DNA from 2 places in the Nocardioides sp. NPDC004968 genome. Region 1 is predicted to be linked to the other one. Evidence: riboswitches for the same ligand, from Rfam matches in the RefSeq annotation. Region 1 holds a riboswitch; the other holds the start of a gene.

Region 1 (7,816 bases):
CGGGCGAGCTCGGCGGTCAGCACCGCCTCGCGTGCCGAGAGGCAGCCCGCGGTGTTGGGCAGGATCGGCACCTTCGCCGCGCGAAGCGTCTCGAGCAACCCGCCGGAGGCCGTCGAGGACGTACGCCGCATCGAGACCGTCACCAGACCGGGCTCGGCCGCGTCGATGACGTCGGGGAGCAGGGCCAGGTTGGGCAGGCCGCCGGTGCCGAGGAAGAGGCGTGAGGACAGCTCGTGGCCAGCGATCTTCAAGATGCTGCTCATCCGCCCTGCACCGCCGTCACGATCTCGACGACATGACCGTCCCGGAGCTGCCAGCGCGCCCAGTCGTCGCGCGGCACGATCTCCTCGTCCACGGCGACGGCGATGCCGCTCGGCCGCCGGTCGCCGGTACGTGCCTCGAGCAGGTCGGCAACGGTGCCGCTGACCTCCGTCGGCTCGCTGTTCACGGTGATCTTCATCCGTCCTCCTTCATCCGGAACCGGCGCGGATCGACCGCGGGTTCCACTGAACCGGTCTCGATGTGGTCGGCCACCAGCTGCGCGATGAGCGGCGCGAGCAGGACCCCGTTGCGGTAGGCACCCGCGGCAAGCACGACGCCCGGCTCGTGGGTCGAGCCGACGAGAGGAAGGTTGTCGGCGGTCCCCGGGCGGTCGCGCGAGGTCACCTCCACCACGCTGGCGCGGTCGAGCGCCGGCACGACCCGGCGGGCGGAGTCGAGCAGCCGCCACACGCCCTCGACGGTCGGCAGCAGCGGACCGTCGCGCTCCTCGGTGGTGGCCCCGATGACCACCTCGTCGCTGTCGATCCGCGGCACCACGTAGATCTGCTCGCCGTGCGCCCAGGCCCGCACCGTCCGTTCCACCCGCTCCTGCGTCCGTACGCGCACCACGTCTCCGCGCACCGGGCGGATGAGGGAGGAGTACGGATCGGGGAGGTTCACACCCGTGGCGATGACGGTGACGGTGTTGGTCTCGACACCGGCTCGCTGGCGCTCGCCGGGCTCGACCAGCGTGGACAACCGTTCGAGCAGGGCCGCGACAACCGCACGCGGGTCGACCGAGTGGTCCTCGGCGAGGAAGGCCCCGCCGGCGACGCGGCCGAGTCCGGGTTCGCGGGCGAGCAGCGCGCGGCGTACGAGTCTCTCGTAAGAGACCCCGGCGAGGTCGAGCACCGAGAGCTGCCGCTCGACCTGCTGGACGTCCCCGGCGTCGACGCCGACCAGCAGGGTCCCGCGGGTGTGCACTGCCACCCCGAGCCTGGCGGCGAAGTCGGGCCAGAGCGCGAGGGAGGACAGGCAGAGCCGGGTCAGGTCCTCCTCGCCGTACCAGGCCTCACCGGCCGGGCTGAGCATGCCGGCCGCGGCGTACGAGGCCCCCGAGCCCGGCGCCGGATCGACCATCGTGACCTCATGCCCGCGACGGATCAGCTCGTCGGCCACGGACAGCCCGACGATCCCGGCACCGAGGATCCGCACGCGCATCAGCCGACGGCTTCCACGAGCTCCTTCGCGGCCTGGAGTGGGTCGGGTTGTCGCCAGAGCCCGCCGATCACGGCGACCCCGTGGGCGCCGGCGGCGCGTACGGCACCGGCGGAAGCGGTCGAGATCCCGCCGATCGCGATCAGCGGGAGGACTCCGGCCGCGTCGGAGACCGCGGAGACCCCCAGTGGATCGGGAAGCCCGGCCTTGGATGTGGTGGCGAAGACCGGCCCGAAGCCGGCGTAGTCAGCGCCCGCGGCGGCGGCCGCCTCGACCGCCACGCGGTCCCGGCACGTCGCGCCGATGATCAACCCCGGCGCGGCCGCGTCGGCGATCCGCCGGGCCTCGGCCAGCGGAAGGTCGGAGGCGCCGAGGTGGACGCCGTGCGCACCGGACGCGAGCGCCACGTCGAGCCGGTCGTCGACGACCACACAGGCGTCGTACGTCCCGACCCGCTCGATCACGGCCGCGGTCAGAGCGAGCAGCTCGCGGGTCGTCGCTGCCTTGTCGCGCACCTGGAAGCCGGCGACGCCGAGCTCCGCGAAGGCAGGCAGCAGCGCGAGATCTTCGCTCGAGGAGACCAGGCAGAAAATAGGTGGAAGAGGCACAACCAATCACTTCCTTCGCCGGCATGATCCGGATCAGGTGTAACGGTCGGAGCGGCCTTAGCTCCCTCTCAGCCCGCTGCCGCGGACTCCCGTGTGGACGTCTCCGACCATAGCGCGCACCACCGAGAACCCCCAGCCCTAGGCCCATCCAGCGGGATACCTCTGGTAGGTCGAGATCCGCGGCGCCGTCGCCCCGTCGCCCCTGACCCCCGCGACGAGCCGATCGTGTCGATCGACGATCGCGGCGCGCGAAGGTCTGGCGCCGCGATGTGACGTGCCCTACAGTCTTCCCTGAGCGATTGATTCTGCCGATACAAGCGTTGATTCGATCATAAACGATCACTCAGGCCGTGTCGGCCCGACCTCGACTTCGGAGCGAAGACATGCAGACGACGTCCATCACCACGCCCGACACCAAGCTCGCTACCGGGTTCTCCCGGCGCAGCGTCCTGGGCTCCGCCGCCGCAGTGGGCGGGGCCGCCCTGGGCATCGGCGCCCTCACCGCCGGCGCCACCCCGGCGCGGGCCGCCGGCCAGCGCACCATGGTCAACCAGCCCTTCGAGGCGCACGAGATCGTCCGCATCGGGCTGATCGGCCTCGGCAACCGCGGCTTCGGGATGGCCCGTGGCTGGGCCGACATCCCCGGCGCGCAGGTGGTCGCGGTGTGCGACATCCGCGCCGACCGCGCCACGCGGGTGGCCGACGACCTCGTCGCGCGCGGCAAGACCCGCCCCAAGGAGTACGGCGGCAAGCGTGGCTCCTTCAAGCAGATGCTCGACCGCGAGGAGCTCGACCTCATCTACATCGCCACCCCCTGGGAGTTCCACTACGACCAGGCGCGCACCTCGATGCTGGCCGGCGCGCACGTCGCCGTCGAGCTGCCGATCGCCACGCAGCTCAACGAACTGTGGGACCTCGTCAACACCTCCGAGATGACCCGGAAGCACCTGCTGCTCGCCGAGAACTGCAGCTACGGCCGCAACGAGCTGGCGATGCTCAAGATGGCGCACGAGGGGGTCTTCGGCGACATCACCCACGGCGCCGGCGGCTACCTGCACGATCTGCGAGCCCTGCTGTTCAACGACGGCTACTACACCGACGACTGGCGGCGCCTGTGGCACACCCGCAGCACCGCCAGCTTCTACCCGATGCACGGCCTGGCGCCGATCGCTGCCGCGATGGACGTCAACCGCGGCGACCGAGCCGTCACGCTGGCCGCCACCGCGACCGCGCCGCGGGGCCTGGCCGACTACCGCGAGCGCTTCGTCCCCCGCGACCACCGGTCGTGGAAGGAGGAGTACATCAACGGCGACCGCATCAGCTGCGAGATCACCACTTCCGGGGGTCGCACCATCAGCGCCGAGCACAACGTGAGCCAGCCCCGGCCCTACAGCCGCATCAACAGCATCGAGGGCAGCCGCGGCCTGTTCGAGGACTACGTCGGCGGCGACTCGACCGGCGCCCGCGTCTACGCCGAGCCGCTGCACAGCGGCGACACCTGGCGCGGCTTCAAGGCGCTGCGCCAAGAGTTCGACCACTGGCTCTGGAAGGAGCTCGAGGACGACGCCTCCGGGAGCGGTCACGGCGGCATGGACTACATCCTGCAGTGGCGTCTCATCCAGACGATGCGCGCCGGGCTGGTCCCCGACATCGACGTCTACGACTCGGCCATGTGGTGCTCACCGGTCCCGCTGAGCGTCGAGTCGCTGGCCAAGAACGGCAAGCCGGTGGAGATCCCCGACTTCACCCGCGGCAATTGGCGCAAGCCGAGGGTCGGCCTCGACTCGCGCCAGACCGAGATGCCCCCCGTCCCCTGATCCCTACCAACCTCACCTTCCGAAAGGCACCTACCATGGTCGCTCCGTCGTTCATCGCCCGCGCGGCTCTCGCGCTCACGATCGCCCTCGGCGGTCTTCTGATGGCCCCCGCCGCCACCACAGCGGCACCAGCAGCGGCTGCTGCGGCGACCACAGACACGGTCGGCGTCGCCATCGGAGCGGTCGACCTCGACGGGCCGGCCATCGTCGAGGTGCCGGTCACCGTCCGCAACCAATCGACGGCGGCGCTGCGCAAGCTCACGGTCTCGCTCCGGGGACCGGTGGGCTGGCAGGTCGCCCCGGCTTCGCGGTCGGTCTCGGGAGCCGTGAAGCCGGGCGCCAGCGCCACCGTCACCTTCTCGGTGCGGGTGCCCGAGCGGCGTCCGGGCTTCCATCTGCGCACCTTCACCGCCACGGCCGCCTACCGCGGCGGTGACGGCGCGGGTGCCGCGGTCGGCACGCGGGTGGAGCGCTCCGGCGAGCCGATGGCCAATCTGGCGGCGGCCTTCAACAACACCGGGGTCACCGACGAGAGCGCCACCACCGCCGGGAACTTCGACGGTGCCGGCAACAGCTTCTCGGCCCAGAAGCTGGCCGACGTGGGCCTGGGCCGGGGGGCCGAGGTCGAGGCGCTGGGCGCCACCCTGACGATGCCCGACGTCGCGCCCGGCACGGCCGACAACGTCGCCAGCGGCGGCCAAGCCGTGAAGGTGAGCGGCAGCGGCGACGCGCTGGTCCTGCTCGGCTCGGGCAGCAGCTACGGTGCCACGGGCACGGTCACCGTCTTCTACACCGACGGCACGTCGTCGACGGACGAGACCGGTCTGCCCAACTGGTCGTTCCAGGAGCCCGACGCGCACGGCGCGACGTTGGTCGCCTCGAGCGTCGGTCGCAACCGACCCGACGGGTACGGCGACGCGGCCTACCAGTACCGGGTCTTCGCCAACTCGGTGCCGCTGACCGCCGGCAAGACCGTCGACTTCGTGGTCCTGCCCGCCAACAGTGCCCTGCATGTGTTCGCGATGGGCCTCGCCGGCTGACCCGCTCGGGTAGGTTGCCGAAGTCAGGAGAGCACCCGAGCGAGTTCGAGGATCACATGTCCAGGCACACCCGGCTCGTAACGGTGCTCACCGATGCCTGAGCGCGTCCTGCGCGTGGGGCTGGTGGGCTCCGGGCCCTGGGCCCGGCTGACCGTGGCGCCGGCGCTCGCCGCCGCGCCCGAGGTGCGGCTGACCCACGGCTGGTCGCGCAACGACGCCGACCTCGCCGACCTGGCCCGCCGACACGGCTTCGAGCCGGCGAGCACCTACGTCGACCTGCTGGACCGGGTCGACGTCGTCGCGTTCTGCGTGCCGCCCGACGTCCAGGCCGGGCTGACGCCGGCGGCGTTGGACGCCGGCAAGGCGCTGCTGCTCGAGAAGCCGGTGGCCCGTCGGGTCGAGCAGGCCGAGCGGCTGCACGGACATCCCGAGCCGGTGCTCGTCCACTACTCCCGGCTGCTCGACAGCACCGTCGCCCCGTGGTTGGACGCCGCGGCCGAACGCACGTGGTCATCGGCGAGAGCGGTGCTCACGAATACGGCCACAGTCGGCGACGACCCCTTCGGCCGATCTGCGTGGCGGCGCGAGACCGACGGCGCCCTGTGGGATCTCGGACCCCACGTGCTCGCCGCCCTGCAGGTCGCGCTCGGTGACGTGACGACCGTCTCGGCCCGCCGTACCGACGAGGGCATCGTGCTCGAGACCACCCATGCGCGAGGGGCGAGCGCGCGGTCGCTGGTGTCGGTCTCGGCGTCCACGAAGCAGGACGTCCTCGAGCTGGTCGGCGCCGACGACTGCGTGCACCGCCTGCCCCGGGACCCACGGCAGGGCGGGGTCCAGACCTACCGCGCGCTCGTCTCCGGCCTGGTGCCGCCGTCCGGCCCGTCCCGCGGCCCGTGCGCCGCGGCGGTGATGGATCCCGCCTTCAGTACCTCCGTGGTGGCGACGCTGGTCGCGGCATCGGCGGCCCTGCGAGCCGGGCCCGCCGCCTGACGGCCGGCTCCCAGCCCCCGCCCCGCCCCGCGCGTAACAGCCACGACTCCACGCCACCCTCGAGAAGGCCGGCGCCATCCTCTGCCCTCGGTGTCGGCCCCGGAGCCGACGCCGGGACCGAGGCCGGGACCGAGGCCGGGGCGGCGTACGATTCCCTTTCGTGGCTGACGTTGAGTTCCGGTACTCCGACCTCCTCCCGACCGGCAAGGACGACACTCCTTACCGGCTGATCAGCAGCGAGGGGGTGGAAGAGATCGAGGTCGACGGGCGCAAGTTCCTCAAGGTCGACCCCGAGGCGATCCGGCGGCTGACCGCCGAGGCGATGAAGGACATCAACCAGTACCTCCGCCCGGCCCACCTCCAGCAGCTCCGCAAGATCATCGACGACCCCGAGGCCTCGGGCAACGACCGCTTCGTCGCGCTCGACCTGCTCAAGAACGTCAACATCTCCGCCGGCGGGATCCTGCCGATGTGCCAGGACACCGGCACCGCGATCGTGATGGGCAAGAAGTCCGAGGGTGTGCTGACCGGCGCCGACGACGCCGAGACCGTCAGCCGCGGCGTCTTCGACGCCTACACCAAGCTCAACCTGCGCTACTCCCAGCTGGCGCCGCTGACCACGTACGAGGAGAAGAACACCGGCTCCAACCTGCCCGCGCAGGTCGAGATCTACTCGACCAGCGAGGGGGAGAACGGCCCGGAGTACAAGTTCCTCTTCATGGCGAAGGGCGGCGGCTCGGCCAACAAGTCGTTCCTGTTCCAGGAGACCAAGGCGATCCTCAACCCCGACCGGATCCTGACCTTCCTCGACGAGAAGATCCGCTCGCTCGGCACCGCCGCCTGCCCGCCGTACCACCTCGCCGTCGTCATCGGCGGGACCTCCGCGGAGTTCGCGCTGAAGACGGCCAAGTACGCCTCGGCCCACTACCTCGACAACCTCCCGACCGAGGGCTCGATGAGCGCCCACGGCTTTCGCGACACCGACCTCGAGGAGAAGGTCTTCGAGCTGACCCAGTCCTTCGGGATCGGAGCCCAGTTCGGTGGCAAGTACTTCTGCCATGACGTACGCGTCGTCCGGCTCCCCCGCCACGGCGCGAGCTGTCCGGTGGCGATCGCGGTCTCCTGCTCCGCCGACCGCCAGGCGCTGGGCAAGATCACCCGCGACGGCGTCTTCCTCGAGCAGCTCGAGACCGACCCGGCGCAGTACATGCCCGACGCTGGCATGGCCGAGGAGATCGCGGCCGGCGAGGTCGTGGACATCGACCTGAACCAGCCGATGTCGGAGATCCTGGCGACGCTGTCGCAGCACCCGGTCAAGACCCGTCTCTCCCTGTCCGGCCCGATGGTCGTGGCCCGCGACATCGCGCACGCCAAGATCAAGGAGCGCCTCGACGCCGGCGAGGAGATGCCGGACTACCTGAAGAACCACCCGGTCTACTACGCCGGTCCCGCCAAGACGCCCGAGGGGATGGCCTCAGGCTCCTTCGGCCCGACCACCGCCGGCCGGATGGACTCCTACGTCGAGCAGTTCCAGGCCGCGGGCGGATCGATGGTCATGCTCGCCAAGGGCAACCGCTCCAAGGTCGTGGCCGAGGCCTGCGGGACCTACGGCGGCTTCTACCTCGGCTCCATCGGTGGCCCCGCCGCCCGGCTGGCGCAGGACTGCATCAAGTCGGTCGAGGTGCTCGAGTACCCCGAGCTCGGCATGGAGGCGGTCTGGAAGATCGAGGTCGAGAACTTCCCGGCCTTCATCGTCGTCGACGGCGAGGGCAACGACTTCTTCACCGACCCGAGCGGAACGACCACCGTCCCCCTGACCGGGATCCGGGTGCGCTCCAAGGAGCGCTGAGCCGGGGGGGCCACACCCAATTCGCTGTCG
Region 2 (7,816 bases), on a different contig from region 1:
CAGCAGCTCCTTGACCAGGTAGACGGTGAGATCCATGTTGGTCAGCCCGGCCCGCAGCATCGGCAGCAGGTTGTGGGGCCGCACCGAGAGGAACAGGTCGGTGAGTGAGCCGGTCTTGAGGAAGCGCGGGCTCCACCCGGCGTACGGACCGAACATCAGATGGGTCTTGCCCTCGACGTAGCGGGTGTCGAGGTGGGGCACCGACATCGGCGGAGCGCCGACGGCGGCCTTGCCGTAGGCCTTGGCGCGGTGCTCGGCGACGAGCTCCGGCTTGGACGTACGCAGGAACTCACCCGAGACGGGGAAGCCGCCGAAGCCGCGGATCTCCCGGATCGCGGCCTTCTGCAGCAGTGGCAGCGCGTAGCCGCCGGCGCCGACGAAGACGAAGCGGGAACGCAGGTGGTACTTCCCGGTCTCGTTGCGGCCGTAGATGTGCCAGAAGCCGTCCATGGTCTGGTGCAGGTCGGTGATCTCGGACCCGGTCTCGAGGTCGGCGCCCTTGTCCACCAGGGTGCGGGTCAGGATCGAGGTGAGCGAGCCGAAGTCGACGTCGGTGCCGGCGTTGGTCCAGGTGGCCGCGATCGGTTCGTCGGCGAGCGACTTGGCCGAGCGGCCCTCGAGCAGCAGCGGCGCCCAGCCCTTGATGACCTCGGGGTCCTCGCTGAACTCCATCCCGCTGAAGAGCGGGTGGACCGAGAGCGCCTCGTAGCGCTTGCGCAGGTAGTCGACGTTCTCGGCGCCCCACACGAAGGACATGTGCGGCACGGTGTGGATGAACTTGTCCGGGTCCGGGATGCGGCCGTTCTCGACCAGGAAGGACCACAGCTGACGGGAGAGCTGGAACTGCTCGTTGACGCCGACGGCCTTGGAGATGTCGACCGAGCCGTCGGCGTTCTGCGGGCTGTAGTTGAGCTCGCACAGCGCGGAGTGGCCGGTGCCGGCGTTGTTCCACGGGCCGGAGGACTCGGCGGCGGGTGAGTCGAGCCGCTCGATCAGCTTGATGGACCAGCTGGGCTCCAGCTCCTGGAGGAGCACGCCCAGGGTGGCGCTCATGATGCCGCCGCCGATCAGCACTACGTCAAGAGGTTCGTCCACAGGTCTTTTGTCTCGCTTTTGGGGCCGCAATGGTTAATCGGGGTCCTTAGATCGGTCTAACTTGTGGGCAACTTCACTGCCCGGACCCGATCGTGTTTCCGTCTGTCATTGTGGCTCACCGCACATGCCGAGGACAGATCAGGGTGGAGTTACGCTCGGCCGGTGCCCCGCCTCTCTGACTCTCATCGCGCCTGGATCGACGAAGCCGTACGCCGCGTCGAGGCCGACGCGCAGCGCTCGGCCGACACCCATCTGCACGTCGTTCCGCTCCCTGTCCGCGACGGTACGAGCGGCGGTGTCGACCTCTATCTGAAGGACGAGTCGGTTCATCCCACCGGCTCGCTGAAGCACCGTCTGGCCCGGTCGCTGTTCCTCTACGCAGTCTGCAACGGCTGGCTCCACGAGGGCTCGACGGTCGTCGAGGCCTCCTCCGGATCCACCGCGGTCTCGGAGGCGTACTTCGCCGGCCTCCTGGGGCTGCCGTTCGTCGCGGTCATGCCGCGCTCGACCTCGGAGGAGAAGGTGCGCCTGATCGAGTGGCACGGCGGCCGCTGCCACTTCGTCGACCGCGCACCCGACATGTACGCAGAGGCCGAGCGCCTCGCCCGCGAGTGCGGCGGCCACTACATGGACCAGTTCACCTACGCCGAGCGGGCCACCGACTGGCGTGGCAACAACAACATCGCCGAGTCGATCTTCGACCAGATGTCGCAGGAGCGATACCCGGTGCCGACCTGGATCGTCGTCTCGGCCGGCACCGGCGGCACCTCGGCGACGATCGGCCGCTACCTCCACTACCGCCGCCACCCGACCAGGCTGATGGTCGCCGACCCGGAGAACTCCGCCTTCTACGGCGGCTGGGAGACGGACACCTCCGACTACGCCACCGGGATGCCGTCGCGCATCGAGGGGATCGGCCGGCCGCGGGTCGAGCCGTCCTTCGTCGGCGGGGTCGTCGACGACATGGTCCAGGTCCCCGACGCGGCGTCGATCGCGACGATGCGCTGGCTCTCGGCCCGGATGGGCCGCTCGGTCGGCCCCTCGACGGGCACCAACGTGTGGGCATCGCTGGGTGTCGTACGCGAGATGTCCGAGGCCGGCACCGAGGGCAGCGTCGTCTCGCTGCTGTGCGACTCGGGGGAGCGCTACCGCTCGTCCTACTACGACGACGGCTGGGTGAGCGAGAAGGGCATCGACCTGGCGCCGTACGCCTCCGCTCTCGCCGACTACGAGCGCACCGGCGTCCTCGTCGACCCGTCCTGACGGGCCCAGATCCGCAGTCCCAGCGTGATCAGCGCCCACACACCGGCGACGATCAGGATCTCGTTGAGGACGTAGACCGGCCACGGCCCGAGCAGGTCGAGCATCGAGCCCGACTCCGGCTTGTAGCGCAGGTAGCCGTAGTTGGCGTCGAGGACGAGGTTGAGGACGTACGCCGCGGCGGCCCATGCCGCCGTGGTCGCGACCGTCCAGCCGTAGTCGCGCCACCGGGGTAGCAGCTTGAGCCCGAAGACCAGGTAGACAGCGGCGGTCACGATCATCAGATGCTGGCCCCAGAAGGTGAAGTAGCTGACGTCCGGGAAGTCCATCACGTCCGGGGTGAAGACGCCCTGCGTGGTCAGCGTGAGGCCCCAGAAGCAGGTCAGCGCGGTCGGGTAGGGATGGTGGGTCCACAGCGCGAACGCCGCCGCGACCCACGCCAGGTCGCACAGGTGGATCGGCAGATCGATGAAGAGATCGAAGTCGGTGACCCACTCGTGGGCCTGCAGCGGGATCGTCGTCAGCGGGATCGCGAGCGCGAATCCTCGTGAGAATCTCGACGGCTTCGCGTCGGCCCGCTGCCGCCTACCCAGCCAGACGACCGCCACGATCCCCGCTGTGAGCAGGGACAACGGCACCAGGTGGGCCAGACCGTAAGCCTGCATGACGGAAGTCTGACGGGATTCTCGAAAAAATTCTTCCCAACCCGCGTCATGGGTCCGCGGGTGGCCCGTTTCATCGGCGTGAAGGTCGCCCACCGGTGGGGGGTGGACGAACTTCCAGGTGGCGGTCCCTCTGAATGCACACTGCGGGGGTGGTGTGCAATCAGAGGGACGCCTCGCTTTTGGGTGCAGGAATTCCCGGTTAACCGGGCCTCTACAAATTTTTCAGGCTACAGCGTTCCGGTCACCGCGGTCGCGTAGAGGTCCTCGTCGTGATGGAGCTCCGCGACGAGCCCCTGCTCCCGCATCAGGCTCGCGGTGACGGGCGCCTGCTCCTGGCCGGCCTCGATGATGAGTACGCCGCCGGGAGCCAGATGCTTCGGAGCCTGCTCGATCACGCGGCGCTGGACGTCGAGCCCATCCGCGCCGCCGTCGAGAGCCACGTGGTGCTCGTGGTCGCGCGCCTCGGGCGGCATGTTCCGGATCTGGTCGCTCGGCACGTACGGGGCGTTGGCCACGATCACGTCGAGCTCGAGGTCGTGGGGGAGCGGGTCGTAGAGATCGCCGAGGAGCACCCGGTTCGGCGGCAGATTCTCCCGAGCGCACTCGACCGCCGCCGGGTCGATGTCGGTGGCCCAGACCTCCGCGTCCGGGAGACGTGCCGCGATGGCGGCGCCCAGCGCTCCGGTCCCGCAGCCGAGATCGAGCACCTTCAGGGCCGCGCCCCGCCCGGCCGTCCGGAAGGCGAGCTCGACCATCAGCGCCGAGCGCTGCCGGGGCACGAACACCCCCGGTGCGACCCGGATCCGGAGCCCGCAGAACTCGGCCCAGCCCAGGATGAGCTCCAGCGGCTCGCCGGCCACGCGGCGTACGACCATCTCCTCCCGCTCCAGGGCGGAGACCGGGGCGGACTCGAGCAGTGCCGCCTCGTCCTCGGCGAAGACGCAGCCGGCGGCGCGGAGACGAGCGACGAGCCCCGGATCGGGAGAGGTGGAGGTCATTGGAGAAGATTGGCACGTGGACGCCGTGACCCTGATCGGATTTATCGTGGCCGGGTATGCCGCGTTCGTGACGATCGCGGCCGTGCTCGGCGTGGTGCTGAAGGCGCCCCGGCCGAAGTGGCTGGACCAGGTCGCGTGGATGCTGGAGATCCTGGCCGTCGTGCTCGCGATCGGTGCGCTGGCGGCCTGGTCGGGCGGACGCAAGCCGGAGTCACTGTCGACCTTCCTGGGCTACCTCGGCGCGCTGGTGTGCCTGATGCCGCTCGCTCTGCAGACGATGCGTGGGGACCGCTCGACCTGGTCCTCGGGCGTGATCGCGGCGGCTGCCCTGGCGACGGGTGTCGTGGCCGTACGCGTCATGATGGTCCGGTGACCGCGACCTCCCCTGCCAAGACTCGTTCCGGTCCGCACCTGGTGCTGCTGACCGTCTACGCGATCTTCGTGCTCGCCGCGGGAGCCCGGTCGCTGGTGCAGGTCTTCACCGACTTCGACGAGGCCCCGATCGCCTACTCGCTCTCGGTCGTCGCCGCGGCGACGTACGTCGCGGGCTGGTTCGCGATCCGCCGGGCCGCCGCCGGGTCGGCGGGCTTCGCGAAGATCATGCTGTGGATCGAGTTGGCCGGCGTCATCGTGGTCGGTGTCCTGTCCCTGGCCGTCCCGTCCTGGTTCCCGGATGACTCGGTATGGTCGAAGTTCGGGAGCGGATACGGTTTCGTTCCTGCCCTGTTGCCGATCCTGGGTCTGCTCTGGCTCTGGAAGGTCAACCCGAAGGAGACGGATGAGTCAGTCGACAGCCACCGCGATCTCGCCTGACTCGGGGGAGCACTGGTCCGCTCCGGGAGCGTGGACAGTCGCCGACGGCGTGCACCGGATCCCGCTGCCGCTGCCGATGGACGGGCTCAAGGCGGTCAACATCTACGTCCTCGAGGGCGACGACGGGCTCTCGCTGGTCGACGGTGGCTGGGCGATCACCGAGGGGCGGGAAGCGCTCGAGTCCGGGCTGAAGAAGCTCGGCTTCGAGTTCGGCGACATCCGGCGGTTCCTGGTCACCCACGTGCACCGCGACCACTACACGCTCGCCTCGGTGCTCGGTCAGGAGTTCGGCGCGGACGTACTCCTTGGCGCCGGCGACCGGCCCACTCTCGAGCTCACCAACGGCGACCTCGACGGCTGGGTCTCGACCGACCGGCTGCTCGCCCACGCCGGTGCGCACGAGCTGGCCGCGAAGTGGGCCGCCAACCCGCCGCCCGCGCCCGATCTGTCCCACTGGCGGATGCCCGACCAGTGGCTGGAGGGCGACGTACGCCTCGACGTGGCCGGCCGCGACCTCGATGCCGTGCACACCCCCGGGCACACCCAGGGCCACTACGTCTATGCCGATCTGGCCGGCTCGGTCCTCTTCGCCGGCGACCACGTGCTGCCCACGATCACGCCGTCGATCGGCTTCGAGCCGGTGCCGGTCATCGACCCGCTGGGCGACTTCATGGCGTCGCTGACCAAGGTCCGCACCCTGCCCGACCTGCGGCTTCTCCCCGCCCACGGGCCGGTCGCCTCGTCGTCGCACGCCCGCGTCGACGAGCTCCTGGCCCATCACGAGTCGCGGCTCGCACAGTCGCTGGCGTCATTGCAGGCCGGTCGGCGCTCCGCGCTCGAGGTCGCCAACGACCTCGGTTGGACCCGCCACGAGCGTGCCTTCGCCGAGCTCGACTACTTCAACGCCGGCCTCGCCGTCATGGAGACCAAGGCCCACCTCGAACTGCTGGCCGCCCGCGGTCAGGCCACCCGCGAGGAGACCGAGACCAGCGTCTTGTTCGCCCCCGTCACCGGGTGAGCCGCATCGGGGTGTGCGGGATGTCGTCCTCGAGGAACTCCTCGCCGTCCTTCACGAACCCGAACTTGGCGTACCAACCGGCCAGCGGCGACTGAGCGTCGAGGACGACGTCGCGGTCGGTGAGGGCCTCGACGGCGGCGGCCATGATCACGTCGGCCAGGCCCTTGCCGCGGTGCGTGGGGGCGAGGACGACGCGGCCGATCCGCCACACGTCGCCGTCGTCGAGGATGCGGGCGGTGCCGGCGAGCTGGTCGCCGTCGCTCAGCACCACGTGACGCGTCCCGGGCTCGAGGTCGCGGCCGTCCAGATCGAGGTACGGGCAGTCCTGCTCGACGATGAAGACGTCCTGGCGCAGCCGCCACAGGGCGTACGCGGTCTTGGGGGAGAGCTCATCGAAGGACGAGATGGCGACGTCGGTCATGGGTGGATTCTCGCAAGCAGTAGTGTTGGCGGGAACAGACAGGGGAGGCCGGAAGGCCTGAGAGTGCGGCGAACAGCGCCGCAGACCCTCCGAACCTGCTCCGGTTGATACCGGCGAAGGGAGTCAGGAATGCGCATGCGTACGCCTGCCATCGCTGCCACTGCTATCTCGGCGCTGCTGCTGTCCGCGTGCGGGGGCAGCCCCGCCGAGCCTGACGCCGACCCGTCGAGCGGCGCCGACGACAAGTCGGTCGTGCTGCTGACCCACGACAGCTTCACGCTGCCGAAGGAGGTGCTGGCCGAGTTCACCGAGAAGACCGGCTACACCGCCGAGATCCGGCACGCGGGCGACGGGGGCGAGCTGACCACCAAGATCGCCATGGACACCGGCAACCCCGACGGTGACGCGGTGTTCGGCGTCGACAACACCTTCGCCAGCCGGGCGATCGACCAGGGGGCGCTGGAGGCCTACACGCCGAAGACGGTCCCGGCCGGGGTCGACGAGTTCAACCTCCCGGGGGACGACAAGCACTTCCTCACCCCGGTCGACAACGGCAGCGTGTGCGTCAACATCGACACCGAGTGGTTCGCGGCGAAGAAGCTGACGCCGCCGGAGTCGCTCGACGACCTGGCGGAGCCTGCGTACAAGGATCTCTTCGTGACCCCCGGCGCCGCGACGTCGACGCCGGGGATGGCGTTCCTGCTGGCGACCGTCGCCGAGTACGGCGAGGACGGCTGGGCGGACTATTGGGGCAAGCTGATGGACAACGGCACCAAGGTCGTCGACGGCTGGGACCAGGCCTACTACTCCGACTTCACCCAGGGCGGCGGGAAGGGGACGCGGCCGATCGTCCTCTCCTACGACTCCTCGCCGGCCTTCACCGTCAAGGACGGCAAGACGACGACCAAGGCGCTGCTGGACACCTGCTTCCGGCAGGTCGAGTACGCCGGCGTGCTCGAGGGCGCCGACCACCCCGAGGGCGCCAAGGCGCTGATCGACTTCATGCTCTCCGACAGCGTGCAGGGGGCGCTGCCGGAGAGCATGTACGTGTTCCCCGTCTCCTCCGGCGTCGAACTGCCTGCCGACTGGGCGAAGTTCGCGCAGCAGCCGACCGCGCCGCTCTCGGTGGAGCCTGAGGAGATCGACGAGAACCGGGAAGCGTGGCTGGCGACCTGGAGTGACACGATCGCGCAGTGAGCTCCACCCGTCGTGCTGTGACCCGGCGAATCGGGACCCTGGTCGCGCTCGCCGCTCTCCCGGTGGCCGTGCTGGCGGTCTTCTTCGTCCTGCCGGTCATCGGGATGGTGCAGCGCGGCCTGTTCTTCGAGGGATCCTTCGATCCGTCGGTCGTGACCAGGATCCTGGGGCGCCCGGAGATCCAGCGGGCGCTCTGGTTCACGCTGTGGTCCTCGGGGCTGGCGACGGTGCTGAGCGTCGCGCTCGGGCTGCCGGCCGCGTTCGCGCTCTATCGGCTGAGCTTTCCGATGCAGCGGATCATCCGGGCGGGGCTGCTGGTGCCGTTCGTGCTCCCCACGGTCGTCGTCGG

The links. A riboswitch is a leader RNA that binds a small molecule or an ion and turns the genes downstream of it on or off. The one in region 1 is predicted to bind thiamine pyrophosphate.
Region 2: it holds a riboswitch for thiamine pyrophosphate, as region 1 does, so the genes downstream of both, ABZU72_RS03090 (thiamine ABC transporter substrate-binding protein) here and ABZU72_RS27230 (thiamine phosphate synthase) in region 1, are expected to answer to the same signal.

What each region holds. Positions count from the first base shown of each region.
Region 1 is NZ_JBEXJF010000053.1:8,300-16,115, reverse strand. It holds gene ABZU72_RS27245 (thiazole synthase) at 1-263, opposite strand, end outside; gene thiS (sulfur carrier protein ThiS) at 260-460, opposite strand; gene thiO (glycine oxidase ThiO) at 457-1,482, opposite strand; gene ABZU72_RS27230 (thiamine phosphate synthase) at 1,482-2,087, opposite strand; TPP riboswitch at 2,081-2,190, opposite strand; gene ABZU72_RS27225 (Gfo/Idh/MocA family oxidoreductase) at 2,471-3,904, shown strand; gene ABZU72_RS27220 (NEW3 domain-containing protein) at 3,940-4,944, shown strand; gene ABZU72_RS27215 (Gfo/Idh/MocA family oxidoreductase) at 5,038-5,937, shown strand; gene ABZU72_RS27210 (fumarate hydratase) at 6,098-7,786, shown strand.
Region 2 is NZ_JBEXJF010000002.1:110,956-118,771, forward strand. It holds gene mqo (malate dehydrogenase (quinone)) at 1-1,095, opposite strand, end outside; gene ABZU72_RS03055 (PLP-dependent cysteine synthase family protein) at 1,258-2,358, shown strand; gene ABZU72_RS03060 (TIGR02206 family membrane protein) at 2,322-3,020, opposite strand; gene ABZU72_RS03065 (putative protein N(5)-glutamine methyltransferase) at 3,248-4,018, opposite strand; gene ABZU72_RS03070 (hypothetical protein) at 4,035-4,391, shown strand; gene ABZU72_RS03075 (hypothetical protein) at 4,388-4,831, shown strand; gene ABZU72_RS03080 (MBL fold metallo-hydrolase) at 4,797-5,849, shown strand; gene ABZU72_RS03085 (GNAT family N-acetyltransferase) at 5,839-6,270, opposite strand; TPP riboswitch at 6,301-6,409, shown strand; gene ABZU72_RS03090 (thiamine ABC transporter substrate-binding protein) at 6,406-7,467, shown strand; gene ABZU72_RS03095 (ABC transporter permease subunit) at 7,464-7,816, shown strand, end outside.